4 regions of the Kitasatospora sp. NPDC056531 genome follow, and region 1 is predicted to be linked to each of the others. Evidence: riboswitches for the same ligand, from Rfam matches in the RefSeq annotation. Region 1 holds a riboswitch; each other region holds the start of a gene.
The links. Region 1 has a riboswitch for cyclic di-AMP ahead of ACFQ87_RS27455 (peptidoglycan DD-metalloendopeptidase family protein). Riboswitches for the same ligand answer to the same signal wherever they lie in the genome.

Region 1 (6,952 bases):
GGCGATCAGCCCGCCGCAGGCCAGCAGGCCCGCGCAGATCAGCATCGCGGTGTGGAAGGCGGAGTCCACCGAGGACGGCACCCGGTAGGCATCGCCGCTCAGGCCGGCCAGCGCGGGGAGGGCGGCCACCGCGAGCAGGCCGGCCGCGCGGGCGGCGGCGTTGTTGACGCCGCTGGCGATGCCCGCGTGCCGTACGTCGACGGCGGCCAGCACCGTCGCGGTCAGCGGTGCGACCAGCAGGGTCATCCCGCTGCCCATCACCGCGACGGCGGGCAGCACGTCCGCCCAGTAGGAGGAGCCGGGGCCGGTGCGCAGCATCAGCAGCACCCCGGCGGCGCAGAGCAGCGGGCCGACGGTGAGCGGGATGCGCGGGCCGATCCGCTTGCCGAGGCGGCCGGCGCGCGCCGACAGGGTCAGCATCAGCACCGTGATCGGCACCAGGGCGAAGCCCGAGACCAGGGGCGAGAAGCCGGACACGATCTGCAGTTGGACCACGAGCAGGAAGAACACCCCGCTGAAGGCCGCGTAGACGCAGAGGGTGACCAGGTTCACGGCGGTGAACAGCCGGGACGAGAACAGCCCGAGCGGCAGCATCGGATCGGGCACGCGGCGCTCGACGGCGACGAAGGCGGCGCCGAGCAGCAGGCCGATCGCGCCGGTGAGCCAGACGGCGGGGGACAGGCCCTCCCCTGCGGCGGTGAGCGCGTAGGTGATCGCGCCGAGGGCGAGTGCGGCGAGCAGTGCGCCGGGCACGTCGAAGCGGCCGGAGGCGGACTCGTCGCGGCTCTCCGGGACGTAGCGGGAGGTGACCGCGATCACGGCGGCGGCCAGCGGCAGGTTCAGCAGGAAGATCCAGCGCCAGCCGGGGCCGTCCACCAGCCAGCCGCCGAGGAAGGGGCCGATGGCCGCGGACACCCCGCCGAGGCCGGACCACAGGCCCACCGCCGCCGAGCGGTCGTCAGGATGGAAGACGGCCTGGAGCATGGCGAGCGAGCCAGGGGTGAGCAGCGCCCCGCCGATGCCCTGGACGGCGCGGGCGGCGATCAGCACGTTGATGTTCGGGGCGAGGGCGCAGGCCGCGGAGGCGGCGGCGAACCAGACCACGCCGATCAGGAAGACCTTGCGCCTTCCGTACCGGTCGCCGAGCGCGCCGCCGAGCAGGATCAGGCCCGCCAGGGTGAGCAGATAGGCGTTCAGCGTCCATTGCAGGGACGCCAGGGAGGCACCGAGGTCGGCGCCGATCCGGGGCAGGGCGACGTTCACCACGGTGCCGTCGAGCAGCGCCATGCTGGAACCGAGCACCGTTGCCAGGAGAACCCAGCGGCCCTGCGCGGTGCTCAGGCGCAGGGTGCCGGCCGTTGAGGTGGCCACGGCCTGATCCTGCGCCCGGCGGGGTGCACGTGACAAGGGTCACCGGGACGGTGTGTCCGGGGTGGTCGGTGCGTGAGCGGACGGTCACTCTGGGCCGCCGAGGTCGGCGAAGGGTCGTGGATCAGTGGCGCCGAGTGAATGGATTGTGTACGCACTGTGCTGCGGGTCATGCGGAGGGTCACCGCGCCCCGGAGGGTTGTCGCCGGTTCAAGAGATCGACATTGCTTCACCCGAACGGATGGGTTTTAGTTCAGCGACTACCTGGCCAGCCCGGGTGGACCCACCGGGTGGAACGCCGAGTCCTGCCGCTGTCCGGTGGTTCGAACTGAGCTCTGCACGGCAGGAGCGGGGGACCCACAGGTAAGTCGCCGGACCGGAGGTCCGCGCTGTTCAGCGCGAACGTCCAGGACCGGCTTGGGGTGAAGCCGCGCATGCGGCCGGGCAGCTCCAGCCCGAACCCGACAGCTCACCTCGCAGGCGTCGGAGAGGAATCCCATGCCTGCTCAGGCTCGTCGTATCGCCCTGCCCCGCGCCGCCCGCATCGGCATCGCCACCGCCGTCACCGGTGTCTCCTTCGCCCTGCCGCTCGTGACCACGATGAGCGCCCAGGCCCACAACGCCCCGGCCGCCTCGGTCGTGCAGCACGCCGCCGCCGTCGACGCCGAGTCGGCGGCCCCGGCCGCCGCCCACGAGGGCTACCGCGTCGTCGGCGGCGACAGCCTGTCCAAGATCGCTGACGCCAGGAACGTCGAGGGCGGCTGGCCCGCGTTGTACGAGCAGAACCGCTCGGTGGTCGGTGCCGACCCGAACCTGATCTTCCCGGGTCAGTGGCTGTCGCTCGCGGCCCACGCCGATGCCGCCGCCCAGTCGGCTGCTCCGGCCCAGCTGGCCGCTCCGGCCGAGCCCGCGGCCCCGGCCGAGCCCGCGGCCCCGGCCGAGCCCGCGGCCCCGGCCGAGCCGGCCGCTCCGGTCACCCAGAGCGCCGCAGCTGCCGCAGGCGCTCAGGTGCAGGTTCAGACCGAGGCCGCCAAGCCGGGCGCCCAGGTCCAGACCCGGATTCAGAACGCCGCTCCGGCTAAGGCCGTCGCTGCCGCCCCGGCTAAGGCCGTCACCGCCGCTCCGGCTAAGGCCGTCGCTGCCGCCCCGGCTAAGGCCGTCACCGCCGCTCCGGCTAAGGCCGTCGCTGCCGCCCCGGTCGCCGCCACCTTCGGCTACGTCGCCCCGCTGGCCAACCCGGTGCTGGGCGAGGCCTACGGCGTGGCCGGCTCGATGTGGGCCTCCGGCCACCACACCGGCCAGGACTTCGTCGCCTCCACCGGCACCCCGGTGCGCGCGGTCGCCAACGGTGTCGTGGTGAAGGCCGGCAACGGCGGTGCCTACGGCAACGAGGTCGAGATCAAGCTCGCCGACGGCAAGTACGCCCAGTACGCGCACCTCTCCGTGATCGGTGTGAAGATCGGTCAGACCGTCACCGTCGGCCAGCGGCTCGGCCTCTCCGGCGCCACCGGCAACGTGACCGGCCCGCACCTGCACTTCGAGATCCGCACCGGGTCGGAGTACGGCTCGGACATCAACCCGGTCACCTACCTGCGGGCGCACGGCGTCGCGCTCTGACGCTGCGCAGACCCTGTTCGGACCCCGCGCTGACCGCGGGTTTCAGGAACCACCGCTGGTGCGGGGCGAATCGACCGCCCGGGATGGTCATGTCGGGTGACCGCTCGACCGGGTGATCGCCGCACTGGTGGACATGGGCGCGGGACACGCCCAAGGCCGGCCCGGCTTCGCGAGGACCCCTCGTGGAGCCGGGCCGGCCGTTGCCGTTCGCGGCTCCGGATGAGTTCGAGTGGTCGAACTGGGCGTCAACTCCTGCTGGCTTTGGCGAGATTCGTCGTCTTTTGGGCGCGGCCCCGGTCGCGCGATGCTGTCGGGCAGTCGGCGCCCGGCCTTGCTCCGCTTGCGTGAGGGTCTGGACGGGCGAGGAGGCCGTATGGCGGTCGGGAGCGGGGACGCGGTCGGGGAACGGGCCGACGCGGGCGGGGTCGACCGGTTGAAGGCGGGCTCGGTCGGCCTGGTGGGCGTGGTGTTCATGGCGGTCGCCACGGAGGCCCCGATCACCGCGATGACCGGGAACCTGCCGATCGTCGTCGGGCAGGGCAACGGGGCCGGTCGCCCGCCGCGTACATCGTGGCGACCGTGGCGCTCACGGTGATCTCGGTCGGGTACGTGGCGATGGCCCGCCACATCACGGCCGCCGGGGCGTTCTACGGGTACATCTCGCACGGGCTGGGCCGGGTCGCCGGGATGGCCTCGGGGCTGTTCGCGGTCATGGCGTACATCGTCCTCGAGGCCTCGATCATCGGCTTCTTCGCGTACTCGCTGCGCGGGCTGGTCCGTTCGCAGCTGGGGTGGACCTCGGCTGGGGTTGGTACGCGCTGTTCGGGGTGGCCGTGATCGGGGTGATGGCCTGGTTCGACCTGCACCTGACGGCGAAGGTTCTCGGGGTGGCGCTGGTGCTGGAGATCGGGGTGCCAGGCGCGGTCTCGCTGGCCGTACTGGCCTCCGGCGGCGGGCCGGACGGGATCGTGGGTGAGGCGGTGCACCCACTGAACGCGCTGAAGGGGGTGGGGAGTTCGGGCGCGGCGGGAGCCGGGTTGGGGCTGTTCTTCGCGTTCTGGTCCTGGGCGGGCTTCGAGTCGACCGCGATGTACGGGGAGGAGTCGCGCGACCCGAAGCGGGTGGTGCCGCGGGCCACCCTGGTGTCGGTGGTCGGGATCGGGCTGTTCCACGTCTTCGTGTCCTGGATGATCGTGTCCGGCAACGGAGTCGGGCACGCGATCGCGGTGGCGGGCGGGGCGGTGCCGGGCAAGGACGGGAACAGCCTGTTCTTCGACCTCTTGGGCGCGCACCTGGGGGCCTGGGCGGTGACGGTGTTCCAATGGCTCGTCGTCACCGGCTCGTTCGCCTGCGCGATGTCCTTCCACCAGTGCGCGGCACGGTACTTGTACGCGAGAGGGCGGGAGGGCTTCCTGCACCCGGCGCTCGTCGGCGGGATCGCGTTGGCGCTGGCGTTGGCGCTGGCGATGCGGCGCTGGCGGCCGGAGCGGTACGCGCGGATGGGGCGGATCGTGCTGGAGGACGCCGTCGAGCGGTGACGCCCGGGCGCGGTCAGTTCCGGCGGACGGGCAGGCCGTGCTCGGCGGCGGCCAGCAGCTCGTGCATCCGGTGGCCGAAGTCCTCGGTGTCGCCGGCGGGTTCGGGGAAGACCAGGCGGACGTCGCGGTGGCCGTGCGGGTGGTCCAGGCGCAGTACCAGGCCGTAGCGGTCGAGGGCGAGCGGGCGGATGTCCGGGTGCCCGGCGAGCAGTGCCGGGTCGAGCAGGCCGGTGAGCAGGTCGATGGCGTCGGCGTGCTCGTCGGCCAGGTGGGTGAGCAGCGCGGCCTCGTGCCGGGCCAGCGGGTCGGGGGCGGCGAGGGCGAGGTCGGCGGCGGTGAGCGCGCCGGTGCCGTACGGGGTGGCGAGGACGGCGTGGGCGACGTCCACGCGCAGGTGGACGCTGAGGCCGTCGTCGGCGAGGTGGGCCAGGTGCAGCCGGCCGGCCAGGGTGAGGCGGCCGCGGATCCGGTCGCGGACGGCGACCGGGGACACGTCGGTGACGTCGAGGACGACGGCCAGGCCCTCGGTGGCTCCGGCGGCGGCCGCGGTGAGCGGGGCGTCCAGCGGGGCGCGCAGGCGCAGCCGGGAACCGTGGACGGAGACCGGGGTGTCCAGGTCGTGGTGTTCGCCGAGGGCGCGGACGGTGAGTGAGGAGGTCGCGCTGAGCAGGCTGTGGACCCGTTCGGCGGTGGTGGGCTCGGGCACCTCGGCGTCGCCGGTGGGCAGACTCATGGACAAACCTCCCATTAGTTAGGTGAGCCTAACCTAATGTTCGTATGGAGGTGTGGCAAGTGGACGGCGGGGTGCGGCGAGGGCCCGGACGCTCGGCGGCGTCCGGGCCGTAGGGAGTCTCGCAGGGTGTCAGGCGACGACGGCCTGGCCGTCGATCTCCACCAGCACGGGCTCCTGGGGCAGTTCTACGAAGACGGTGGTGGCAGGGCTTCACGCCGCCGGGCTTGATGTTCTCCTCGATGAACTCGGCGTAGACCTCGTTCATCAGCGGGAAGTCGGCGCGCTCGGCGAGGTGGACGCGGAACATCACCACGTCCTCGATGGTGGCGCCGCCCGCCTCGACGATGGCCTTGACGTTCTCCAGCGTGCGGCGGGTCTGGGCCCTCACGTCGCCGTGGTGGAGGTACTCGCCGGTGGTCGGGTCCTGCGGGCCCTGGCCGGAGACCTGCAGGATCGGGCCCTTGCGGACGCCCTGGGAGAACATCCACGCGGGGGCGGGGGCGTCGTCGGTGCGGATCTCGGTCTTGTCGTCGATCCGGGGGTGCTCGGACATGGGGTTCCTTCGAGTGTGACGATTCGTCAATTGCTCTCGGTGCGGCCGCAGTCGGCCGATACGGCGCGGGCGGTGGCGAGCAGTCGCGGGAGGAGGTCCAGCACCTGCTCGTACGGGAGGACGACGTCGGGGACGGAGATGGAGGCGGCGGCGACCACCCGGCCGCTGGCGTCCTTGATCGGGGCGGCCACGCAGTTGATGAAGGACTCGTGCTCGGCGTGGTCCTCGGCCCAGCCCTGGGCGGCGACCTTCTCCAGCTCGGCGAGCAGCGCCTCGGGCGTCGCGAGGGTGCGCTCGGTGTGCGGGGCGAAGTCGATCCCGGCCACCACCCGGCGGCGCTCGGGCACCGGCAGGTCGGCCAGCAGCACCTTGGACACGGCGGCGCAGTGCAGCGCGGCGCGCAGGCCGATCCGGGAGTACATGCGGATCGGGTGGCGGGAGTCGAACTTGTCGATGTAGACCACCTCGCCGCCCTCGTACGCGGCCAGGTGCACGGTCTGGCCGGTGGCGGCGTTCAGCTCCGCGAGGTGCGGGGCGGCGGTCCGGCGGATGCCTCGCTGTTCCAGGGCGAGGCCGGAGAGCGCGAAGAGGCCCGCGCCGAGGTGGTAGCGGTAGGCGCAGTCGCGGTAGACGAACCGTTCCTCCTCCAGGCTCTGGAGGAGTCGGAGCACGGTGGTCTTGTGGACGCCGAGCACCTCGGCCAACTGGTCGAGGGAGCGCTCGCCCTCGCCGAGCTGGGCGAGGATGCGCAGGGCACGGGTGACGGTCTGGCTCATCGGGTTGGGGCTCCGGTCAGTGGGCTGGGGGTCGTGCTCATCGTGCCCGGGCCCGATCGGCCCGGGCCCCGGACCCGTCTTCGGCGGGCAGCGCCGGGGAGGTGATGCCCTCGGCGCTGACCCGGGTGGCGGCCCAGTCGGCGGGCGAGGCGTCGAGCAGCGCAGCCACCACGGGCTCGGGCGGCAGCTCGGCCTGGTCGCGGTCGCGCCAGAGCGCGGGGCGCCAGTTGAGGTCGAAGCTGACCAGTCGGCCCGGGCGGCGGTCGGCGAGCAGGGTGCGCAGCAAGGCCAGGCAGTCGTCGGAGAGTGCGGCGGTGATGCCGGACAGGTGCAGCAGCCGGGCGCCGGCCAGCAACGTGGCGGCGGC
Region 2 (6,952 bases), on a different contig from region 1:
CGGTCTCGGTGCGCGGCCGGTGGCTGCTGCCCGGCGCGAACACCACGTAACTGCCCGCCGGGTGGCGCTCGTCCCCCTCGATCACCTCGCCGCTGAGCACGTAGTAGCGCTCCTCGGTGTGGTGCACGTCCACCTCCGGCCACTGGCTGCCCGGCGCGAAGTCGATCAGCCAGCCGCGCGCGTACCCGGTGGCCGTCAGCCGCCGCCGCACGATCCCCGGCCCCACCTCGACCGGCTCCACGTCCCCTGCCAGCAGCGTCGTCTTCAGCCCGTCGTTCACGTCGTTCACGTCGTTCTCGCTCATGCCCCCACTGTGGCCGCCGCCGCCCCCACCGCCCCAGAGTCCCAAAAGACATCCTCAGGTACATTCCTGCCATGGACGCCTCCGCCCCGAACCCGGCCCGCCACCGCGTGGTGGCCCTGCTCGGCGCACCCCAGGCGCCGTTCGAACTCGCCTGCGCCGCCGAGGCCTTCGGCACCGAACGCGCCGGACTGCCCTCCCACTACGACCTCACCCTGTGCACCCGGACCCCCGGCCCGGTGCCGACCACCCTCGGCGTCCCACTGCTGGTCGACGCGGGCCTGGAGGCGCTGGAGCGGGCCGACACCGTGGTCGTCCCCGGCTGGCAGCCGCCCGGCTCCCCGGTGCCCGCCCGGGCGGACGAGTCGCTGGCCCCGCTGCTGGAGTGGACCGAGGGGCACCTGGGGGAGCGGCTGGCCGTGGAGGACCTCGCCGCCCGAGCCGGGCTCTCCGGGCGCACCCTGGCCAGGCGCTTCGCCGAGCAGCTGGGCACCAGCCCCGGCCAGTGGCTGCTGGCCCGGCGCGTCGACGCCGCCCGGGCTCTGCTGGAGCAGACCGACCTGCCGGTGGAGGCCGTCGCCGTGCGGGTCGGCCTGGCCTCCGCCGTCAACCTGCGCCGCCGCTTCCGCGCCGCCCTCGGCACCACCCCCGGCGCCTACCGCCGCACCTTCGGCAGCGCCCGCGTCGACTGAGTCCCAGGTGCTCGGCGGGCTCGGAGCTGTGATCGCCGAGGAGGGCGAGGTCGGCGAGCAGGGCGTCGGCACAGTCGTGGGCGCCGGCCCGGGCGAGGGCGGACCCGGGTGCACTGCCCAGCCAGCTCCAAGTCAGCCTTCTCCCTCTTCCTTCGGCTCGGGCATGGGGACGGGGGCGTCGATCTCCAGATACCAGGCGTGATCGGCAGGGGTGACGCGCGAGCTGCCTTGTGCGCCCCCGCCCCCCGGGCGGCGGCCGTCGCGACCGGCATCGACAGCCGGGAGAGTTGTCCGATTAGGGTATTTATGCGGCGCTTTGTCAGCTAATTTGGCATTTCATCAGATCTTCGCTGAATGTCCATGTGATGTGCGTGATACGAACTTGTGTCTTCCGGCTCGATCTGCCTAGCGTGCAACCTGTTCGCACCTGCGGACCCTGCCGCCGGGACGCCGAGTCCTGTCCACCGGTCGGCCGGACGTCGAGCAGTGCACCGGGCAGGAGCGGGGGAACCAGGTAGTTCGCCGCGCCCTGCTCGGTCCGTTCACGGACGAGACGGGTGTGGCTAGGGGTGAAGCCGCTGCGTGCGGCCGGGCTACCTCACGGCCCGAACCCGACAGCTCACCTCGCAGGCGTCGCAGAGGGACGCCCCATGCTGACTTCAGGTACCGGCCGGCATCGCCGTGCGCGCCGGAGACACACCCCGCGTCTGGCCGCCACCGTCGGGATCGCCGGCGCCGGCCTCATGCTGCCGCTGCTGAGCGCGAGCGGAGCCTCCGCCGCGCCCGGCTCCCACACGTACGCGAGCCACGCCGGGTGGCAGGAGCACCACCAGCACCGGCACCAGAGCGACTCCGATGGTCAGCGCCGCCACCAGGCCGACCCGGACGCCGCGGGGCCCTCCGCTGCGGCCCCGGCCGAAGCCTCGCAAGCCTCACCGTCGCCGTCCGCCCCGGCCTCCGGTGCCCCGGCCTCCGGTGCCCCGGCCTCCGGCGCCCCGGAATCCGGCGCCCCGGCCTCCGGCGCCCCGGAATCCGCGGCCTCCCGCGCTCCGGAATCCGCGGCCGCGCGACCCGGCGGCGAGCCCCAGGGCTCCCACTCGGCGCGGCCCTCCGCTCCGGCTCCGACCCCGGCGTCCCACACGTCCGCGCCGTCGTCCCCGTCGTCCCCGTCCGCCCCGGCCACGCACGCCCCCGCCCCCGCGGCCATCCCCACCGCCCCGGCCGCGCAGACCGGTTCGAGCTCGGACGCCGTGCAGCAGGTCCTCAAACTGATCAACCAGGCGCGAGCCGCCCAGGGCCTGCCCGCCTACACCATCACGTCGGGGCTGACCAGCAGCGCCGGGGCCCACGACCAGACGATGGCCGGCGGCTGCGGCATGTCCCACCAGTGCCCGGGCGAGGCCGAGTTGGGGGCGCGGGAGACGGCCGCAGGCGTCCAGTGGAACGCCGTCGGGGAGAACATAGGCTACGGCAACGGGGTCTCCACCTCGGCCCAGGACATCGCCGCCATGGCGGTCAGCCTGACCCAGGACATGCTGAACGAGACGCCGCCGAACGACGGCCACCGCAAGAACATCCTCAGCAGCGAGTTCACCCACATCGGCATCGCCGTCCACCGGGACGCCAGCGGAACCGTCTGGCTCACCCAGGACTTCTCCAACTGACCCGTCCGTCAAGGACGTAGGACGAGGCCCCTGACCACGAACCGTTCCAATTAAGTGATCAGGAGTGAGTCTTGGACCCAGGTCTGATCACTGCGTGCATCCCGAACGGTGGTGGATGCCCGACTGGTCGCCCGCGTTCTCGTGGTCCCCGTCCGGCGGCGCGCATCGTGTGCGCGGTCCGTGACGGGGCGGCGGGTCTCCTCACGCCCTCGGATGCCCGATGGGGCCTGGACGGTCCGATGCCCACGACGATCGCTCCGGTCGTCGTGGGGCGGTGCCGTCCGTCGCCGGATCGGGTGTCCGAGGGCGCGTCGCCCGATCGCGATGCTGGCGGCATCGTGCCGGGTGGTAGGGCGGGTGGGTGTCACGAGCGGCTTCTGCCAGTGCTGCGCGCCCCATTGGGAGGTGTGGGCGGGGTCCACGGCGACGATGACCATGTCCAGCTCCGCGGCCATGGACACGAGCCGGGCGCGGAGCCGGCCGGTGGGGATGCCGGAGACGAGCTGCCGGAACCGCTTGCGGCGGCCGTGCTTCTCGCGGGTGGTCTCGGCGGTGAAGTCCAGGTTCTCCAGGCCGATCGCCCTCACCCCGCACCGCTTCGCCCAGTGCAGGAGCCGGGTGATGGCGTGGCGGACCTGGGCGTCGCGGTGGGTGGCGGTGCCGGTCAGGTCGTAGCGGAACCGGCGGGGCTCGCCGACCGGGTTGCCGCGGGCGTCGAGGTGCCAGGCGGCGAAGTGGTCGGCGTTGGTGTCCACCCCGACCATCCCGGCCGCGCGGGCCGCCTCCAGCGGCATCGTCCGCACCACGGGCCGGGTCCAGGAGGCGTCCAGATACCAGCGGCCCCGGGCCACGTCCAGGTGGATGCGGTAGGCCACCGCCCGATTACCCTCGATCCGGTCGGCCCACTCGGTACCCCGGTGCGCGAACGCCACCTTCGAGGCAAGGACGTACCTGCCGCTGGCGGCGTTGGCATGCCCGGCGAGCGGCGCGGGCAGCCTGATCGACACCTCCCCCTGCGGGGTGACCCGGATCGTCTCGTTCCCGAACCGCTTCCCCGACTCCCCATCGGCGGACAAGAACCAGCGGGACGCCTCCCACCGCGCCCGCCACTCGGCCTCGGTCAGGTTCGCCGCCGCCAGGTTGTGCCGGGTGTTCAGCAGCTTCCGCCCGCCGCGCACCACCCGCACGCACCCGACCTCACGATCAGCCGCGACCTGCGCACGCCGTTCCTCAAGGGCCGCAAGACGGCGGGACTTGACGAACCGCTCGTGCCTGGACCGGAAGCCGCCAGGCGCGTGCTTGGTGCCCTTCTGCCTGACCGGCAACGACAGACGGTGGCGCAGCATCCGGATGCCTGTGTCCAACGCGTCCAGGTACGCGGCCTGCCCACGACGCGACAGCGCCCACTGGTCGTGCGTCGCCTTGGTGACGCTCCCGGCCCAGCGCGACGACGACTCCACGGTCAGGTCACGTCTGCGCGCGGCCCACGTCCCGTTGCCGTGTTCCAGGCCGTCCGCGCAGCGCGCCTTCAGGTCCTTCGACGCCAGAGCCCCCATGTGCCCGCCGACCAGCCGCAGCACCCTCTCGTCCTCGGGAGTGAGGCCCTTGAGACGGTCACGGACCGTCACACCCGACGGGCCAAGGGAAACGAACGGCGCGTCGATTGACCGGAGCTTCCTCTTCGGCCCAGTCATGCCATCCCTCCTCCCAGTCAGTGCCACCACCCTCACACACACCACCGACAGTCGTCTCATCGATCCAACAAGCCGTGATTGAAAAGGCACTTGTGGACACTTATGCGCACCAAAACGACCTCAATCCCCAGCAGTTCACAAACCCCGATCCACCGGGCCCTACGCCGTACCGCCCCGCAGCGGTGCCGGCCGGCCGGGGCGCAGCGGGATCGCCCCGGCCGGCACGGCTGAGTTCGGCCGCCACCCGCTTCCGCGGCCGCTGGCCCACCCGCCGCGGCGGGTACGGCCCGGGCCCCCGAAGGTGATCAAGATGTGATTATCTGAGTGTCGTATGTGCACGTCGTGATCGCTACGGTACGTCGCTATGCGAAACGGCGACCCGACCCCGGGCCAGGACAAACCAGACGACGAGCAGTGGAACGTCACCCTCGACGACGACTTCGTCAAGGCCGCGACCATCTCGGAGAAGAACGTGCACCGCCCGGCCGGCGACCCGCCGCCCAAGCGGGTCTGGCCGCGCAACCTCGCCCTGGCCCTCGGCGCCGCCGCCCTCACCGTCCTCGGCTTCAAACTGCTGCAGCCCGCCGAGGACACCGCCCCCACCGCCGCCGCCTCCGCGCCGGCCACCGCCCCGGGCACCGCGGCCCCCGCCGCCGCCTCCGCCGAGGCCACCCCGACCGGCCGGGCCACCTCAAGCGCCCCGGCCGCCGCGGGCCGGCCCCAGATCCCGCTGGACCAGGTCTTCCCCGCCGAGGTGAAGGCGGCCGACGGCACCGTCTACACCAAGGTCGGCTCCGCCACCCTGGCCTCGTGCACCCAGCCCGACTCGGTCGGCCCCCGGCTGATCGCCCTGATCAAGTCGAGCAAGGGCTGCCTGGGCGAACAGATCGCCCTCTACAAGGACCCGCAGAACAACCAGTTCAACCTGGCCCTGTTCACCATGAAGGACCCGCAGGACACCGTCCACCTGGTCACCGAACTCACCATGGACTTCGAGGACTTCGAGGTCGGCGCCCAGGCCCCGCCACCCGCCTCCGGGCTGCCCGTCCTGCCCGCCGACAGCGGCATGGTCCAGGCCTTCACCGGCGCCGGCCGCGCGATGCTGGCCACCCTCGGCCAGTGGAACGACGGCCGCGCCACCGACCGCCAGCAGCTCGTCGACCGCCTGACCCCGCTGCAGACGGCCGTCGGCAAGACGGTCTTCGCCTGCGAGTCCCAGCGCTGAGACCGGGCGCACCGAAAGTCCGGCCGCAAGGCCGGGGCAACCCCCTCCGGTCACGCCGGAGAGGGAGCCAAGTGCCCCTCTGGCTGCGGGACTTGGAGTGAGCTCCGCAAGCAGGTCCCGGACGCCGCGCCGTCAGGGGCGCGGCGTCCGGGCAGGACGGGCGGCCACGTCCTGCCCGTTCGCGGTTCCCTGTCGCGCGGTCACCGGACCGCTGTGGCCCGGGCGGTGAACCGGTTCGCCCGCGAAGACCCACCGCCTTTCCCCGGCACACCGGTCGGCCGGTTGCGTTTGGATTACGGCGTGTCCGATTTGTGGATCTTGGGCGGGAGTGCGGTGGTTGAATTTGTTGGCACCGCTGTCATCGAACTCTCATAATGCCTGCTGAGCCACGTGGCGGACGGTCCGGAGAGCCGCGGGGGAGCGGAATCCGAGAGTGGTCCGCGTGCGAAATCCACTTTTCCCCTGGGGGAGTCCTTTGTCCGCGCCCGAAAACGAGAGCGCTTTCACCGATCCGCCGCCGAAGCCGGTCGCGGAGCCGGCGCCCGCCGTTGCGCCGGAGCCCGAGGTCGTCGCGGGTCCCGTGTCCGGCCCCGCCCCGCGCCGTCTGCCCCGCGCCGTCGGCGTCGCGCTGGCCACCGCCGGGCTGCTCGCCGTCACGGCGGCCAGCGCCGCGGTGACCGTCGCGGTCGGCAAGCCGGACAGCCGCCCGGCCGCCGCGGCGCCCGCCCCGCGCGCCACCGCTTCGGCGAGTGCGAGCGCGAGTGCGACGCCCTCCGCGACCCCGGTCCCGGTGCCGACCGCCGTCCCGGCCGAGCCCAAGCCCACCAGCACCGTCAAGGGCACGGTCAACGGCTCCAAGCACGAGGGCGACCTGCGCTACTTCCTGCTCCCGATCCCCGACGGCGGCGAGTCGTACGGGCCCGCGGACGGGATGGCGCTGACCCACGACAACGTCTCCGAGATGTTCGGCAAGCCGGACGACATCGACACCCTCCTCGGCAACATGGGCTACAAGGACGGTGCCACCCGCACCTACCGGACGGCCGACGGCAAGGCCGAAGTGACGGTCACCCTGCTGCACCTGGGGTCCGCCGACATCGCGAGCAGGTTCGTCAAGTTCTACAACATCAAGTCGGAGGAGCCGATCGACATCGACGGCGACCCGAACGCCCACGGCTTCCGGAAGAAGCCCAAGAACGAGGCGTTCACCGGCTCGATGACCGGCATCGGCAGCCAGGGCGACGTCCAGTACACCATCGACGTCGAGGTGAAGGGCACGCCGGACAAGGCGCTGCTGAGCGACGTGATGAAGCGCCAGCGCGAGTGGCTCGCCTCCGGCGGCTGAGCCCGCGCCCGCGCCCGCCCTCCGACGCCAC
Region 3 (6,952 bases), on a different contig from region 1:
CGGCCGCCCCGCGTCCAAGTCCCCGGCTCCGCAGACCGTTCCGCAGGCCGTTCCGCAGGCCGTTCCGTCGTACGGGCCGCCGGCCGGCTCGCCGTACGCGGCCACCGTGCCCGGGTACGGCGTCCCGGCCGCGGCCCCCGCCCCCGCCGCCGAAACGGCCCACGACCTGCGTGAACTCGGCGAACTGCTGCGACGTCAGGCCAGCGAGGGCGGCTCGTGACCGGCGCCAGGCTGATCGCCGGACGCTACCGGCTCACCGAGAAGATCGGCCACGGCGGCATGGGCCAGGTCTGGGCCGGGCAGGACGAACGGCTGCACCGCCCGGTCGCCGTCAAACTGCTCCGCCCCGAACACCTGCTGCCCGGCGGCTCCGGAAGCGGGTTCGGCGCCGGTGCCACGAGCACCGAACGCCGCCGCCACGGCGACGAGTTGAGTCGCCGCTTCCTGCGCGAGTGCCGGGTGACGGCCGCGCTCGACCACCCCGGCCTGGTCACGGTCTTCGACGCGGGCGAGGACGAGGGCGAGCTCTACCTCGTCATGCAGCGCATCCCCGGTGTCAGCCTCGCCGACCTCATCGCGGAGGACGCGCCCTTCCCGGTCGAACGCGCGGTGGCCGTCGCCGCCCAGCTCTGCGGGGCACTGGCGGCCGTCCACGCCATCCCGGTGGTCCACCGCGACCTCAAGCCGAGCAACGTCATGGTCCGCGCGGACGGCCGCACCGTCCTGCTCGACCTCGGCATCGCCACCGCCCTCGACACCGAGACCACCCGCCTCACCCTCACCGGCGTGCCCATCGGCAGCCCCGCCTACATGGCCCCCGAGCAGGCCCTCGCCGCCACCACCGACCCGCGCAGCGACCTCTACTCGCTGGGCTGCCTGCTGCACGAGATGCTCTCCGGCGAGGAGCCCTTCCGGGCGCCCACCGCCCTCGGCGTCCTGCGCCGACACGTCGACGAACCGCCCGTCCCGCTGCGCGAGGTGCGCCCAGAGGTGCCGCAGTCTCTGGAACGGCTGGTCCTCGACCTCCTCGCCAAGCAGCCCGCCGACCGCCCCGCCGACGCCCAGACGGTGTACGCGCAGCTGCTCCCACTGCTGCCTCCCGCCGAGGACGCGCCGCAGCCGCGCCTCACGCCGCTGCCCGACCCCGCACGCCCCTTCCGCTACCCGCACCAGCCGCAGCCGCATCCGTCGGCTGTGGTGGCCGCCGCCGTTCCGGTGGTCCGTTCGGAGCCGAGGCCGTTCCTCGTACCTCCCGCCCCTTCGACACCTCCCGCCGTCCCCTCGGGCCCGGACCTCGGTGCGGAGTGCGCCCGCCTCTCCGACCTGGTCGACGCCGGACGCCACACCGAGGTCCTCGGCCTGGCCGCCAGCCTGCTGCCCCGCGCCGAGGCCGACCTCGGCGAGAGCGCGCCCCTGGTCCGCACCATCCGCACCATCTACGCCCGCATCCTCCTCCACGAGGGCCACCCCCAGCAGGCCCTCCCCGAGTACCGCCGCCTCGCCGCCACCGCGGACGGCGGCCCGCACGGCCTCCAGGGCCTCGACCACCGCTACCGCGCCGCCCTCTGCCTCGACCGACTCGGCCACGGCCCCGAAGCCCTCGCCGAGTACCAGGCCCTGCTCGCCGCCCACACCGCCCGCCTCGAATCCGGCCTCGACACCGACCCCGAGCGCGCCTACGACCTCCGCGAACGCATCGGACTCCACCTCGCCGCCACCGGCGACCCCCAGAACGCCTGGCACTGGCTCCTCCAACTCCTCCTCGAACGCGAACGCCGCGACGGCCCCCACCACCCGGCCGTCCGTCGCCTCCGCCAATCCCTCACCACCCTCCACCCCCACCACGCCACCCCCTGGCCCCCGGCCCGCTGACCCCCCGACCTGCCTCTGCCGCAGCTGGAAGTCGGTGGGCTCGGGTGGTTCCGGCCGGGTCGGCGGCTGTGGCATGCCGTCGGTGCGCTGACCTCGCCCGTTGTGCCGGTTGCAGCCCCTCGCCCTTGGTCATCCGCGCCCCCGCCGACGGCTTGGCTTCAACCATCTGCCGCTTGTGCGGGAGCGGGAAGTCGGCGGGTTCGACTTCCTGCGCCAGTCGGTGGGTCCGATCTGGCGGTCCGCCAGATCGGGGCCCGATTTTCCGTGGGTACGGGAGGGCGGTGGGTCGGGTTGAGCGTGTCGTTCGGGAGCCGGGTTCGGGGGCGGGGAAGTCGGCGGGAGCGACGGGGCTGCCCGCGGCCCGGCCCGTTCCGCCGAGGGGCGGGTAGGTTCGGGGTGTGACGACGAATGTTCCGCGCGCGGAGTTGATCCTGCTGACCACCACCCACCGGGTGGCTCCCGGGTTGCTGGCGTGGCCGGCGTGGGAGGCGTTGCGGTCGGCCGGACGGGTGTTGGTGGGGGAGGAGGGGCATCCGCAGGTGGCCGCGGTGCGGCAGGCCGGGGTGGCGGTCGAGGTGGCGGCGGCGGAGTCGGCGCCGGCCTTGGCGCGGATGCTGACCGAGCAGCCGGCCGGGGCGGGGCCGACGGTGTGGCTGGGGAGCCCGGACGGGGATCCGGGGCTGACGGACGCGCTGGCGCGGCTGGCGGTGGAGCACGCCGGGGAGGTGCCGGAGATCGAGGTGCTGCCGGGTTCGTACGACCTGCCCGGCTCGCGGCTGCTGGACCTGGTGTCGGTGATGGACCGGCTGCGCTCGCCCGGCGGGTGCCCGTGGGACGCCGAACAGACGCACGAGAGCCTGGTGAAGTACCTGGTCGAGGAGGCGTACGAGTTGGTCGAGGCGATCGAGGAGGGGGACCGGGACACGCTGCGCGAGGAGCTGGGCGACGTGCTGCTCCAGGTCTTCTTCCACTCCCGGATCGCCGAGGAGCACCCGACCGGGCCGTTCACCATCGACGACGTGGCTGGGGACATCGTGGAGAAGCTGGTGTACCGCCACCCGCACGTGTTCGGGGACGTCGAGGCCGAGGGCGCCGCCGAGGTGGAGGCGAACTGGGAGCAGCTGAAGGCGGCGGAGAAGGTGGACCGGGAGTCGGTGCTGGACGGCGTGCCGGCCGGGCTGCCGGCGCTGGCGTACGCGGCGAAGCTGGTGTCCCGGGTGCGCCGGGCGGGGTTCGAGGGCGTGCCGGACGAGCCGTACGAGCTGCCGGCGGAGCTGACCGCGGAGTCGGCGGGCCGGCTCCTGCTGGCGGTGGCGCAGCGGGCGTACGACGCCGGGGTGGACGTGGACGCGGCGCTGCGCTCGGCCGCGCGGGGCTACCGGGACGCGGTACGCGCGGCCGAGGGGCTCAAGCCGGAGTAGCGGCTCAGGCCGCCGTGGCGGTGTGCCCGGTCGGGCGCCGCTGCGGCGGGACGAGCTCGCCGATGGCCTCGCCGATCAGGGCGAGGAGTTCGGCGAGGCGCTCCAGGTCGAGGTGGTCGGGCAGGTCGGAGAGGGAGACGATCCGCTCGCCGTTCGGGCCGGCGACGCAGAAGAGGTCGATCGGCCCCAGGTGCTTCTCGGCGGTGTCGACCAGGGCGGCGACGTCGCTGGGGCGGCGGATGTCAGCGCCGACGCCGACGACGGGGCAGCCCGGCCGGTCGAGTTCGGCGGCGAGGTCCTCGGCGACACCGACGTGGGTGTCCGCGATCAGCATCCCGGCGGCGCCGGCCGCGGTGAACCGGCGGGCGAGGCCGGCTCCCGAACCGCCGTCGAGTACCGCGATGACGACGACTGCCCCGCTGACCTGCATGGTCTGCTCCTCCCTGTGGGCGACACCGCACCGGCGCCCACGCATACTGCGGAGGATCGTAGGCACGACCTGACCCTCCGCAACAGGGATTACCCCGCAGGTGACCAGACTCACGCCTGCCACCCGGCCAAGAGCTGCCCAAGAGCTGTCCACGGACCGTCCACCAGCTGTCCACGGAGCGTTGGCGACCCGCTCGCGCGCCGTTCGCGAAGTGTTGACGGTCGGGAACGGTCAGGACGCGCCCGACCCAGCGGTTACGGTCGACCCATGCCTGCTCAGCCCGACGCCGCCCAGCCCGCCCCGCAGCTCTTCACCTGGGAGTTCGCCGCCGACCCGTACCCGGCCTACGCCTGGCTGCGCGAGCACGCCCCGGTGCACCGCACCAGGCTGCCGAGCGGCGTGGAGGCCTGGCTGGTGACGCGGTACGCGGACGCCCGGCAGGCGCTGGCGGACAGTCGGCTGTCGAAGAACCCGGCGCACCACAGCGAGCAGGCGCACCGCACCGGCCGGGTGGGCATCCCGGGGGAGCGGCAGGCGGACCTGATGACCCACCTGCTGAACATCGACCCGCCGGACCACACCCGGCTGCGCCGGCTGGTGTCCAAGGCGTTCACGCCGCGCCGGGTGGCCGAGTTCGAGCCGCGGGTGCAGCAGCTCACCGACCGGCTGATCGACGGCTTCGCGCAGCGCGGTTCGGCGGACCTGATCCACGAGTTCGCCTTCCCGCTCCCCATCTACGCGATCTGCGACATGCTGGGCGTGCCGGCGGAGGACCAGGACGACTTCCGCGACTGGGCCGGCATGATGCTGCGACACACAAAGCCGGGCCACGGCGGGAGCCAACGCGGCGGCGTGGGACGGGCGGTGAAGCGGATGCGGGCGTACCTGCTGGAGCTGATCCACCGCAAGCGGGCCGACCTCGGTGACGACCTGATCTCCGGTCTGATCAGGGCCAGTGACCACGGCGAGCACCTGACCGAGAACGAGGCGGCCGCGATGGCCTTCATCCTGCTGTTCGCCGGTTTCGAAACGACCGTCAACCTGATCGGCAACGGGACGTACGCGCTGCTGCGCAACCCGGGGCAGCGGGTGCTGCTGCAGGAGTCGGTGGTGCGCGGGGAGACCGCGCTGCTGGAGACCGGGATCGAGGAACTCCTGCGCTACGACGGGCCGGTGGAGCTGGCGACCTGGCGGTTCGCGACCAGGCCGCTGACCATCGGCGGGGTGGACATCCCGGTGGGCGATCCGGTGCTGGTGGTGCTGGCGGCGGCGAACCGCGACCCGGCCCGGTTCGCGGACGAGAACACCCTCGACCTGACCCGGGTCGACAATCCCCACCTGGGGTTCGGGCACGGCATCCACTACTGCATCGGCGCCCCGCTGGCCCGGCTCGAAGGACGCGCCGCGCTGGCCACGCTGCTTTCCCGGCTGCCCGATCTGCGACTGGCCGAAAGCCCGGAGAATCTCCGCTGGCGGGGTGGCCTGATCATGCGTGGATTGCGCGAACTTCCGGTCGAATTCAGTCCCGAGATCCGGTCTCCGCATGCCCTTCCTGAGGCTTCGACACGCTGACGGGACGCCGTTGATGCCCTCCTGACAGCGGGGTGAACACCCATCAATCCGGACAAACAGGCGCAGTTGGTAGGCGATTGATCACATGCCGTAATTCCTGTGTGATGTCGGCGATATGAGCTTGTGATTGGTCTGAGGATCTGTCTAGTCTCCCTGGAGTTCGCAGCTGCGGACCTCGTGCGCGGAACGCCGAATCCTGCCCGCCGCGCCACGGGAAACCGACCAGACCCTTGGGCAGGGGCGGGGGAACCAGGTTTGTTGCCGTCCTCCACGGCTTGGGGTGAAGCCGCCCGAGCGGAACGTCTCCGCGCACGGCGGCCGGGCCACCTCCCGGTCCGAACCCGACAGCTCACCTCGCAGGCGTGCGGAGAGGGACCCTTCATGCTGTTCGTTGGAACTGGCCGTCACCGTCGTCGCACCCAGGCCGAGAAGGCCATCGCCGTCGCCGGTGTGGCCGGCGTCGGACTCGCGATGCCGCTCCTCGCCGCCACCGGCGCCTCCGCCGCCCCGGCCTCCGCCTGGGACTCCGTCGCCCAGTGCGAGAGCGGCGGCGACTGGAGCATCAACACCGGCAACGGCTTCTACGGCGGCCTGCAGTTCACCTCCAGCACCTGGAAGGCGTACGGCGGCACCGCCTACGCGCCGCAGGCCAACCAGGCCAGCAAGGGCCAGCAGATATCGGTCGCCGAGAAGGTGCTGGCCTCCCAGGGCCCGGGCGCCTGGCCGGTCTGCTCCGTCAAGGCGGGCCTGAGCAAGGGCGGCGCCCCGGCCGCGGTCGACACCTCCTCGGACGCCAAGCCGCAGTCCGCCCCCCAGCAGCAGACGCCCAAGCAGCAGACGCCCAAGCAGCAGGCCCCGGAGCAGCAGGCCCCCAAGGCGGACGCGAAGCCCGCCCAGTCGTACGCTCCGAAGCACGCCGCCCCGAAGCAGGCCGAGAAGCCCGCGGAGCAGCCGGTCCAGCAGTACGTTCCGAAGCACGCCGCCCCGCGCGCCGCCCAGCCGGCCCAGGCCGCCCCGGCCGGTCACGACTACACCGTCCACTCCGGTGACACCCTGTCGAGCATCGCCGCCGCCCAGAGCGTGTCCGGCGGCTGGCAGGCGCTGTACGACGGCAACCGCGGCACGGTCGGCGGCGACCCGAACCTGATCATGCCCGGCCAGGTCCTGCACCTCGGCTGAACCGGCCCGTAGGGCCTCGACCGAGACGGTCCGTAGGACCTCGAACAGCACCCCGGGGACGAAGGGGGCCGCACCCGGCCCCCTTCGTCCGCATTCGTCCGCGCCGGGGGGACAAGCTGGGACAAGCAGGTGAACTACCGGTGGGTAGTAGGGCCACACGCTGAGACGGAACCGAGGCCAACGTGGCCCCGGGAGCTCGGGCGGTTAGGCTCTGGTCGTAACGACTCCGCAATCGTCCCGCCGACAGCACCACCGTCAGCCGGACCCTGCTTCCGCAAGGAGATGCCTCGTGCCGTCCATCGATGTCGTCGTAGCCCGTGAGATCCTCGACTCGCGCGGCAACCCCACGGTCGAGGTCGAGGTCGGCCTCGACGACGGCAGCACCGGTCGTGCCGCTGTCCCCTCGGGTGCCTCGACCGGCGCCTTCGAGGCGCTGGAGCTGCGCGACGGTGACAAGAACCGCTACTTCGGCAAGGGC
Region 4 (6,952 bases), on a different contig from region 1:
ACACCGCGATCCAGGTCGGAACCGCCGTGGTGCTGGCCGGGGCGACCGCCATGATCACAGCCGGCAGCGCGGGCGGCGACAGCCCGCAGGCCCAGCTGGACGGCTACCGGCCGGCGCTCGTCTTCGTCACCGCGGTCGCGATGGTCGGCCTGCTGGTCGCCGCGGTGGGCGCCCTGGTGGACCGGCGCCGGAATTCAACTCCCGCGTCGGTGCCGGATTATGATTATCCGCCTGTCGGGCCGACCGCGGCCCGGACCGGAGTCCTGACCGAGCACTGACCCGCACTGGCCCTCGCCCACGACCGACCCCTGGTCGTCGGCCGCTGGCGCCGGCTCCACCAAACCCCCGTGTTGGTGGAGCCGGCCGTCTTCGCACCCGGCCGCGCGGGCAGCGCCCGTCAGGGCACGGTTCCACAGCGCGGCTGCCGGCTCCGCAAGTATATTGGCTCGGAGCCAACGAACGTTCGGAGCAGACACGATGGCACCTCGCGGGGATTCGGTCAATGAGGAGATGCGGCAACGCTCCCGCCGACGCATCATGCGGGCCACCGTCGAGCTGGTTGACCAGCGTGGTTACGCGGGCACCACGCTGACCGACATCGCCGAGCGGGCCGGGCTCGCCCGCGGCCTGCTCTCGTACTACTTCGACGGCAAACGGCTGCTGATGCAGTCCGCTACGCACCGGATGATGCACCAGACGCTGTCCGGCGCACTGGCCGAACTGCCGCCGGACGCCTCGCCCGAGGCCCGGCTGGCCCGCGCCATCGACGCCGTCCTCGCGCTCGCGCTGGACCACCCGCGGGTGATGCGTTCGCACCTGGCACTGATCCTCGACCCGGACACCGGCGCCTTCGTGCAGGACCCGGAGCAGCAGCAACTCGGTGCCATCCTCCAGGGCCTGCTGCACGACTGGGGCGCGCCGGACCCGGCGGCCGAGCACGCGGTGCTGCGCAGCGCGCTGATGGGCGGCTGCATCGGCGTGCTGCTGCCGGGCGCGGAGATCCCGCTGGCGCCGATCCGGGCCGACCTGTTCCGCCGCTATGACCTGCCCTGGGAGCTGGGCTGCCCGCCGCAGGCGCTGCCACCGGAACGCGAACGGCCGCCGGCCCGCGGCTGACGGCGGATGGGCGGCTGGGCGGTCACTCGGCTGACGACCTGCGGTGGGGCCCGAGCGGCCCCGCCGGGCAGGAACTCAGCGTTCCTTCAGGATCGAGGCCAGCAGGTCTATGGTGCGCTCGGGCGTGAGGCTGTCCACGCAGAGCCGCTCCATGACCTGGATGTAGGCGTCGACGTCGTCCCGCTTGTCCAGGTAGAGCGCGCTGGTGAGCTGCTCCAGGTAAACCACGTCCGCGAGGTCCTGCTCCGGGAAGCGCAGGATGGTGAACGCGCCGGACTCACCGGCGTGCGCGCCGAAGCGGAACGGCATGACCTGGATCACCACGTTGGCCTGCTCGGCGACGTCGATCAGGTACTGCACCTGACCGCGCATCACCTTGGGCCCGCCGACCGGCCGGCGCAGCGCAGCCTCGTCGATCACCGCCCACAGCCGCGGGTTGGCGCCCTCGGTCAGCAGCTTCTGGCGGCGCAAGCGGAGGCTGACCCGCCGCTCGACCTCCTCCTCGCTGATGACCGGCCGGCTCTGGCCGAAAACCGCCCGCGCGTACTCCTCGGACTGCAGCAGTCCGGGGATGAACTGCACCTCGTAGGTGCGGATCAGCTGGGCGGCCTCCTCCAGTCCCACGTAGGTCTGGAACCAGCCCGGCAGCACGTCGTTGAAGCTGTGCCACCAGCCGGACTTGTTGGCCTCGCGGACCAGCCCGAGCAGGGCCTCCCGCTCCAGGCCGTCGTCCACGCCGTACAGACTGAGCAGGTCGGCGACGTCGCGCTCCTTGAAGCTGACGCGGCCGAGCTCCATGCGACTGATCTTGGACTCGGAGGCGCGGATCGCGTAGCCCGCGTCCTCACGGGTGATGCCGCGCGCCTCGCGCAAGCGGCGCAGCTGGGAGCCGAGGAGGATCCGGCGGACCATCGAGCCGCCGCCCGGCTGAACTGTGGTCATGCGGTCGAAACCTCCACCTAGGGCAAACAGCGCACAGTCTGCCATCAGTTGAGCGCTCACGGTGCCGATACTGACGGATGTTCCTATCAGTTCTGCACTCCGCACACCAGGATGCACGTGCATCCGGCGCTTGCATATGCCAATAGTGCGACTGCACGTGAATCGACTCTTGCATCTGCAGTGAGCGCACACCACCATGGTGCACGTGCACCTGCACATCCCTGGCAATCCCGCGGGCTCCGCGTCGACCCCACGCGCGACTCCGTGCACCGACCCGGCGGCGTCCCCCGCGTCATCGGGCGTTCGAGTGCGCGCGCGCCTGGTCGAGGGGGCGGCCGAGCGGCCGAGCGAGTCGGAGGTGACCGGCATGACCCCGGCGGGTCCAGCCGTGTCCGCCCCCTTATGGGAGGAGCTCTTCATGAGCACCGGTACGGCTTTGGCGGTTGACCCCCATGTGGTCACCTGTACGCTCGCTCCTCGCTTCGAAGCCGTGAGAACCGCGCGCGACTTCGCCCGGACCGCTCTTCAGCGCTGGGGCCTGATGGAGCTGTTCGACGATGTCGCGCTGGTGGCCTCGGAACTCGTGACCAACGCGCTCCGGCATGCGATCGGTGCAGGGCCCGACCCGTCGGGCGGCCGCCCGGGCGAGTACGACTTTCCCGTACAGCCGACCCTGGAGGGGCGGCTGCCGATCCGAATAAGCCTGGTGCACCGCGCACCCCAGGTGGTCTGCGCGGTGAGCGATCCGAGCAGCATCGGACCGATCGCCCGGGAGGCGGACTTCGTCGCCGAATCCGGCCGGGGGCTGCACCTGGTGGAGTCGTTCAGCCGCTCCTGGGGCTGGCACCCTCTGGGCAGCGGCAAGGTGGTCTGGGCCATGTTCGAGGCGGAGCCGGCCCAGGGCGGCGGACTCGACGGACGTGTCGAAATCGGTGGACGGCACCGGCGCTCGGCCTAGCGCCGTGCGGCGCGCGGCCGGCTCGGGGACGACCCGGGAGGACCACGCCCCGGGCCCTTCCGCCGGCCCCTCGGGCCCTTCGACACCGGACCGCCTCCGCCTCCGCCTCCGCCTCCGGCACCCCACGCCGGGCACTCCGACCCGTGCGCCACGCGCCCGGACCTGCGCGTCACAGGCCCCGGCCCGCGCACTGGAGACCCTGGCCCGCGCGTTACAGGCCCCGGCCAGGCACGACCCGGCCCGGCCCCACCCGCGGGAGCGCCCGCGGGGAAAAGACAAAGGCCGTCGTGGTGTCAGCACCCACGACGGCCCCCCGATGGTGAAGCGGCGACCGGTCAGACCGCCAGGTGGTCGAACTCCCCGTCCTTGGCCCCCAGCAGCAAGGCGGCGATCTCGGCCCGGGTGTAGATGAGCGCCGGACCGTCCGGGAAGCGCGAGTTGCGCATCGCCACGTCGCCGCCGGGCAGGGCCGCGAACTCGACGCAGTTGCCCTGGGAGTTGCTGTGTCGGCTCTTCTGCCAGACCACCCCCCTGAGGTCGGCGGCGGCCATCCCGTTGTAGGCGTGGTTCGAGCCGTGCGTGTCCTGCGAGTCGTGCATAGAAGTCTCCCGAAGAGCTCCGGAGTTGTCGTCCAGCGCGGCGCCCCGGCACCGTCGAAGGAGCGGACCGGCCCCGTACCGGTCCGGCACAACGCCTCACTTGACGCGATGATAGCCGCAGTGCACGTGCATCAGCACGGGACATTGCAGGTGCACGAGGCCTTTTGCCGGCGGCCTCGAACTCTTCACGGACCCTTCTCCTGACGGTACGTAAACGGACATAGCCGACTGAATCGACGAGATCTCGATAACCGGCCGTGAGCGGCCCCCCGCTGAATGTTGATCTTCGAACGCCGGGAGTCGCACCGCCGTGACCCTCCGTCAGGCCGCCCTTCGACTGTGAGACATCTCACGCGCCACAGGTGCAACGCGACGCCCCACGGGACACGTCGAGGCAACTACGTGCGTCCGCGCCGGGGTTGGGTGAGGAATGTCCGGATTGTAGGCAAACCGCCCGGACCGGGACGGCGGAGACACGACCCTCGCACCGCGACCACCCGAAACCCGTACGGCAGCCGACTGCAGCCCTGACGGGCTGATGTCCTACGATCTCCGGCATGAGCACCGCAGCCATCCCGGGCGCGCCACTGCCCGTCCGCACTCCAGGCTCCCGTGCGCGGGGGCGCCATCGCCGTCCCGAGCGCCCCGAGATCCGCACCGGCTCGCCGGCCCTGGTGCTCGCCGTACCCGCGACCGCCGGGCCCGAGTCCCGCTCGGTCGTCGAGGAACTGCTCTCGATCGTCCGCAGCGAGCACGCCGGCGTCCAGGCCGCGGTCGGCTACCTCCCGACCGGCGACGCCGAGGGCGAGGGCGGGGAGGACCGCACCGTCGCCGAGCTGCTGGCCGAGGCCGCCGAGGCCGGCCTGGCGGCGCCCGTCGTGGTGCCGCTGGTGCCCGGGCCGCACGACTTCCTGACCGGGCTTCACGCCCTCGCCGCCGAGTACGGCGCGACCGTCACCGACACACTGGGCCCGCACCCGCTGTTGGCCGAGGCCGTGCACGTGCGGCTGTCCGAGGCCGGGCTGGCCCGGGCCGACCGGGCCCGGCTGTTCGCCATCGCGACCGCCGCGGACGGCGTGGTCCTGACCACCGTCGGCGGCGAGGACGCGGCCGCCGCGGCCGGCATCACCGGCGTGCTGCTGGCCGCCCGACTGGCCGTCCCGGTCGTCGCCGCGGCACTCGACGTCCCCGGCTCGGTGGCCGACGCCGTCAACCACCTCAAGGAGACCGGCTCCCAGCGCCCCGCGCTGGCCCCGCTGGTGATCGGGCCCGAGGCGGACTCGGAGCTGCTCGCCACGGCCGCCGAGGAGACCGGCTGCCCGTCGGCCGCGCCGCTGGGCGCCTACCCGGCCGTCGGTCAGCTGATCGCCTCCACCTACCTGGCCGCACTGCCGACGCCGACGCCGGAGGAGCTGGCCCGGGCCGAGGCGGAGGCCGCGGCCGCCGCCGGGGCCCAGGAGGGCTCCCGCGGCGCCCACGCGGCCGCCCAGGGGTCCGTGGAGGCCTAGCGGGCGGCCCGCGACCGCCGTCACACACTCCCCGCCGTACCCAAGGGCCCGGAACGACTGCGTTCCGGGCCCTTCGGCTTGCACCGGCCTGCCCTGCGGCCCGCCCTTTCCGCCGCTCCTCCACCCGCCCTCGTTCATTTTCTTCGGCTCGCCCCGCAGCTTGTCCAGGTACGGGAATTACAGGAGCTTCGGGAGTTACAGAAGCATAACGGCCAATAGGCCGCTATGTCCGTTTTGTCGCTTTTGAGCGTAAATGCCGGGCGCGCATTCCGGCGCTCGATTCACGACTACTCCCCTGTTGCGCCCGACGCGCCATCGCACACTTCTACACTCCGTCACTTCACTTCTGAAGCGGAGACAATTGCGGGAATCCACAGCAGCGTTGCTGAAAAACGATCATTTACGATCATGATCCGTGTCCAATTTGACAGTTTCCACTAAACCGTGATGCGCGTCACAGATATTTGCAGTTTGAACTTAAGTCCGCTTAACGTGCTCCCCAGTTCGTAACCACACGGACCCAGTTCATCCGCAACGCCGAGTCCTGCCGTCGGATGTCCTGGCAGCGCGAAAACGCACCACGGCAGGAGCGGGGGAACCACAGGTAAGTCGCCCCGGGCCGCTCCTCGGAACGGTCCAGGGCTAGGGGTGAAGCCGCGTCCACAGCGCGGCCGGGCAACTCCAGCCCGAATCCGACAGCTCACCTCGCAGGCGTGGGAGAGGACCGCGTCTTCATGCTGCCCACCAACGGCGCCCGCCCGTCCGGCCGTACCCGTCGCGTGATCGCCGCCATCGGCGTCGCGAGTGTCGGTCTCACCATCCCGTGCCTCACCACCGGCACCGCCAACGCCGCCCCCGTCGCCACCTGGGACAAGGTCGCCCAGTGCGAGAGCAGCGGCAACTGGAGCATCAACACCGGCAACGGCTTCTACGGCGGCCTGCAGTTCACCTCCAGCACCTGGGCCGCCTTCGGCGGTACCGCGTACGCCCCGGAGGCCAACCAGGCCACCAAGGACCAGCAGATCGCCATCGCCGAGAAGGTCCTCGCCTCGCAGGGCCCGGGCGCCTGGCCCGTCTGCTCGGTCCAGGCCGGCCTGACCAAGGGTGGCGCCCCGGCCGCCGTCGACACTTCCGCCGGCACGGCCGCCAAGCCCGCCGCCAAGCCCGCGCAGAGCCAGGCCCCGGCCGCGAAGCCCGCCAAGCCGGCCGCGCCCGCCCAGGAGCAGGCGCAGTCCTCCACCGACTACACCGTCGTCGAGGGCGACTGGCTGTCCTCGATCGCCTCGAAGAACAACGTCCAGGGCGGCTGGCAGCACCTGTACGACCTCAACCGCGCCACCCTGACCGAGGGCCCGGACACCATCTACCCCGGCCAGCACCTGACCTTCGGCGACGGCGACAAGGCCCAGGCCGACAAGTCCTCCTCGTCCACCTCCGGCTCGAACTTCGGCTGGTTCAACCGCTCCCAGAAGGCCGGCCAGGCCGCGAACGGCGGTGCCGTGAACGCCAAGCCGATCGCCCAGACCCAGGCCTCGAAGCCGGCCTCGAAGCCCGCTGCCAAGCCGGTCGCCAAGCCGGTCGCCCAGGCCGCCACCGGCAGCATGGCCGCCGCGGTGTCCTTCGCCGAGTCCAAGGTCGGCCAGGCCTACGTCTACGGCGGCACCGGCAACGGCGGCTGGGACTGCTCCGGCCTGACCCAGGCCGCGCTGCGCGCCGCGGGCATCAACATCCCGCGCGTCGCCGCCGACCAGGCCGCCGCCAGCACCCACGTCTCGCTGGACAGCCTGCAGCCGGGCGACCTGCTGTTCTGGTCGAACAACGGCCAGAAC

Region 2: linked by a shared signal. The riboswitch ahead of ACFQ87_RS42400 (CAP domain-containing protein) and the one ahead of ACFQ87_RS27455 (peptidoglycan DD-metalloendopeptidase family protein) in region 1 are both predicted to bind cyclic di-AMP.
Region 3: linked by a shared signal. The riboswitch ahead of ACFQ87_RS20085 (transglycosylase family protein) and the one ahead of ACFQ87_RS27455 (peptidoglycan DD-metalloendopeptidase family protein) in region 1 are both predicted to bind cyclic di-AMP.
Region 4: linked by a shared signal. The riboswitch ahead of ACFQ87_RS24165 (transglycosylase family protein) and the one ahead of ACFQ87_RS27455 (peptidoglycan DD-metalloendopeptidase family protein) in region 1 are both predicted to bind cyclic di-AMP.

The regions. Positions count from the first base shown of each region.
Region 1 covers NZ_JBHTTU010000038.1:36,624-43,575, forward strand. The annotation lists gene ACFQ87_RS27450 (MFS transporter) at 1-1,287, opposite strand, end outside; cyclic di-AMP (ydaO/yuaA leader) riboswitch at 1,690-1,864, shown strand; gene ACFQ87_RS27455 (peptidoglycan DD-metalloendopeptidase family protein) at 1,867-2,985, shown strand; gene ACFQ87_RS27460 (hypothetical protein) at 3,359-3,580, shown strand; gene ACFQ87_RS27465 (hypothetical protein) at 3,565-3,822, shown strand; gene ACFQ87_RS27470 (APC family permease) at 3,777-4,523, shown strand; gene ACFQ87_RS27475 (DUF2470 domain-containing protein) at 4,537-5,256, opposite strand; gene ACFQ87_RS27480 (RidA family protein) at 5,285-5,809, opposite strand; gene ACFQ87_RS27485 (IclR family transcriptional regulator) at 5,836-6,585, opposite strand; gene ACFQ87_RS27490 (PfkB family carbohydrate kinase) at 6,623-6,952, opposite strand, start outside.
Region 2 covers NZ_JBHTTU010000153.1:115-7,066, forward strand. The annotation lists gene ACFQ87_RS42390 (cupin domain-containing protein) at 1-304, opposite strand, end outside; gene ACFQ87_RS42395 (helix-turn-helix domain-containing protein) at 376-993, shown strand; cyclic di-AMP (ydaO/yuaA leader) riboswitch at 1,473-1,641, shown strand; gene ACFQ87_RS42400 (CAP domain-containing protein) at 1,644-2,657, shown strand; partial or broken gene ACFQ87_RS42405 (IS200/IS605 family accessory protein TnpB-related protein) at 2,708-4,351, opposite strand; gene ACFQ87_RS42410 (hypothetical protein) at 4,716-5,576, shown strand; gene ACFQ87_RS42415 (hypothetical protein) at 6,052-6,921, shown strand.
Region 3 covers NZ_JBHTTU010000022.1:10,879-17,830, forward strand. The annotation lists gene ACFQ87_RS20060 (hypothetical protein) at 1-220, shown strand, start outside; gene ACFQ87_RS20065 (protein kinase) at 217-1,872, shown strand; gene ACFQ87_RS20070 (MazG family protein) at 2,271-3,293, shown strand; gene ACFQ87_RS20075 (SDR family NAD(P)-dependent oxidoreductase) at 3,298-3,723, opposite strand; gene ACFQ87_RS20080 (cytochrome P450) at 3,991-5,295, shown strand; cyclic di-AMP (ydaO/yuaA leader) riboswitch at 5,506-5,672, shown strand; gene ACFQ87_RS20085 (transglycosylase family protein) at 5,677-6,474, shown strand; gene eno (phosphopyruvate hydratase) at 6,764-6,952, shown strand, end outside.
Region 4 covers NZ_JBHTTU010000030.1:82,542-89,493, reverse strand. The annotation lists gene ACFQ87_RS24195 (MFS transporter) at 1-278, shown strand, start outside; gene ACFQ87_RS24190 (TetR/AcrR family transcriptional regulator) at 511-1,116, shown strand; gene ACFQ87_RS24185 (helix-turn-helix transcriptional regulator) at 1,192-2,058, opposite strand; gene ACFQ87_RS24180 (ATP-binding protein) at 2,477-3,016, shown strand; gene ACFQ87_RS24175 (DUF397 domain-containing protein) at 3,352-3,615, opposite strand; gene ACFQ87_RS24170 (hypothetical protein) at 4,173-5,123, shown strand; cyclic di-AMP (ydaO/yuaA leader) riboswitch at 5,649-5,850, shown strand; gene ACFQ87_RS24165 (transglycosylase family protein) at 5,837-6,952, shown strand, end outside.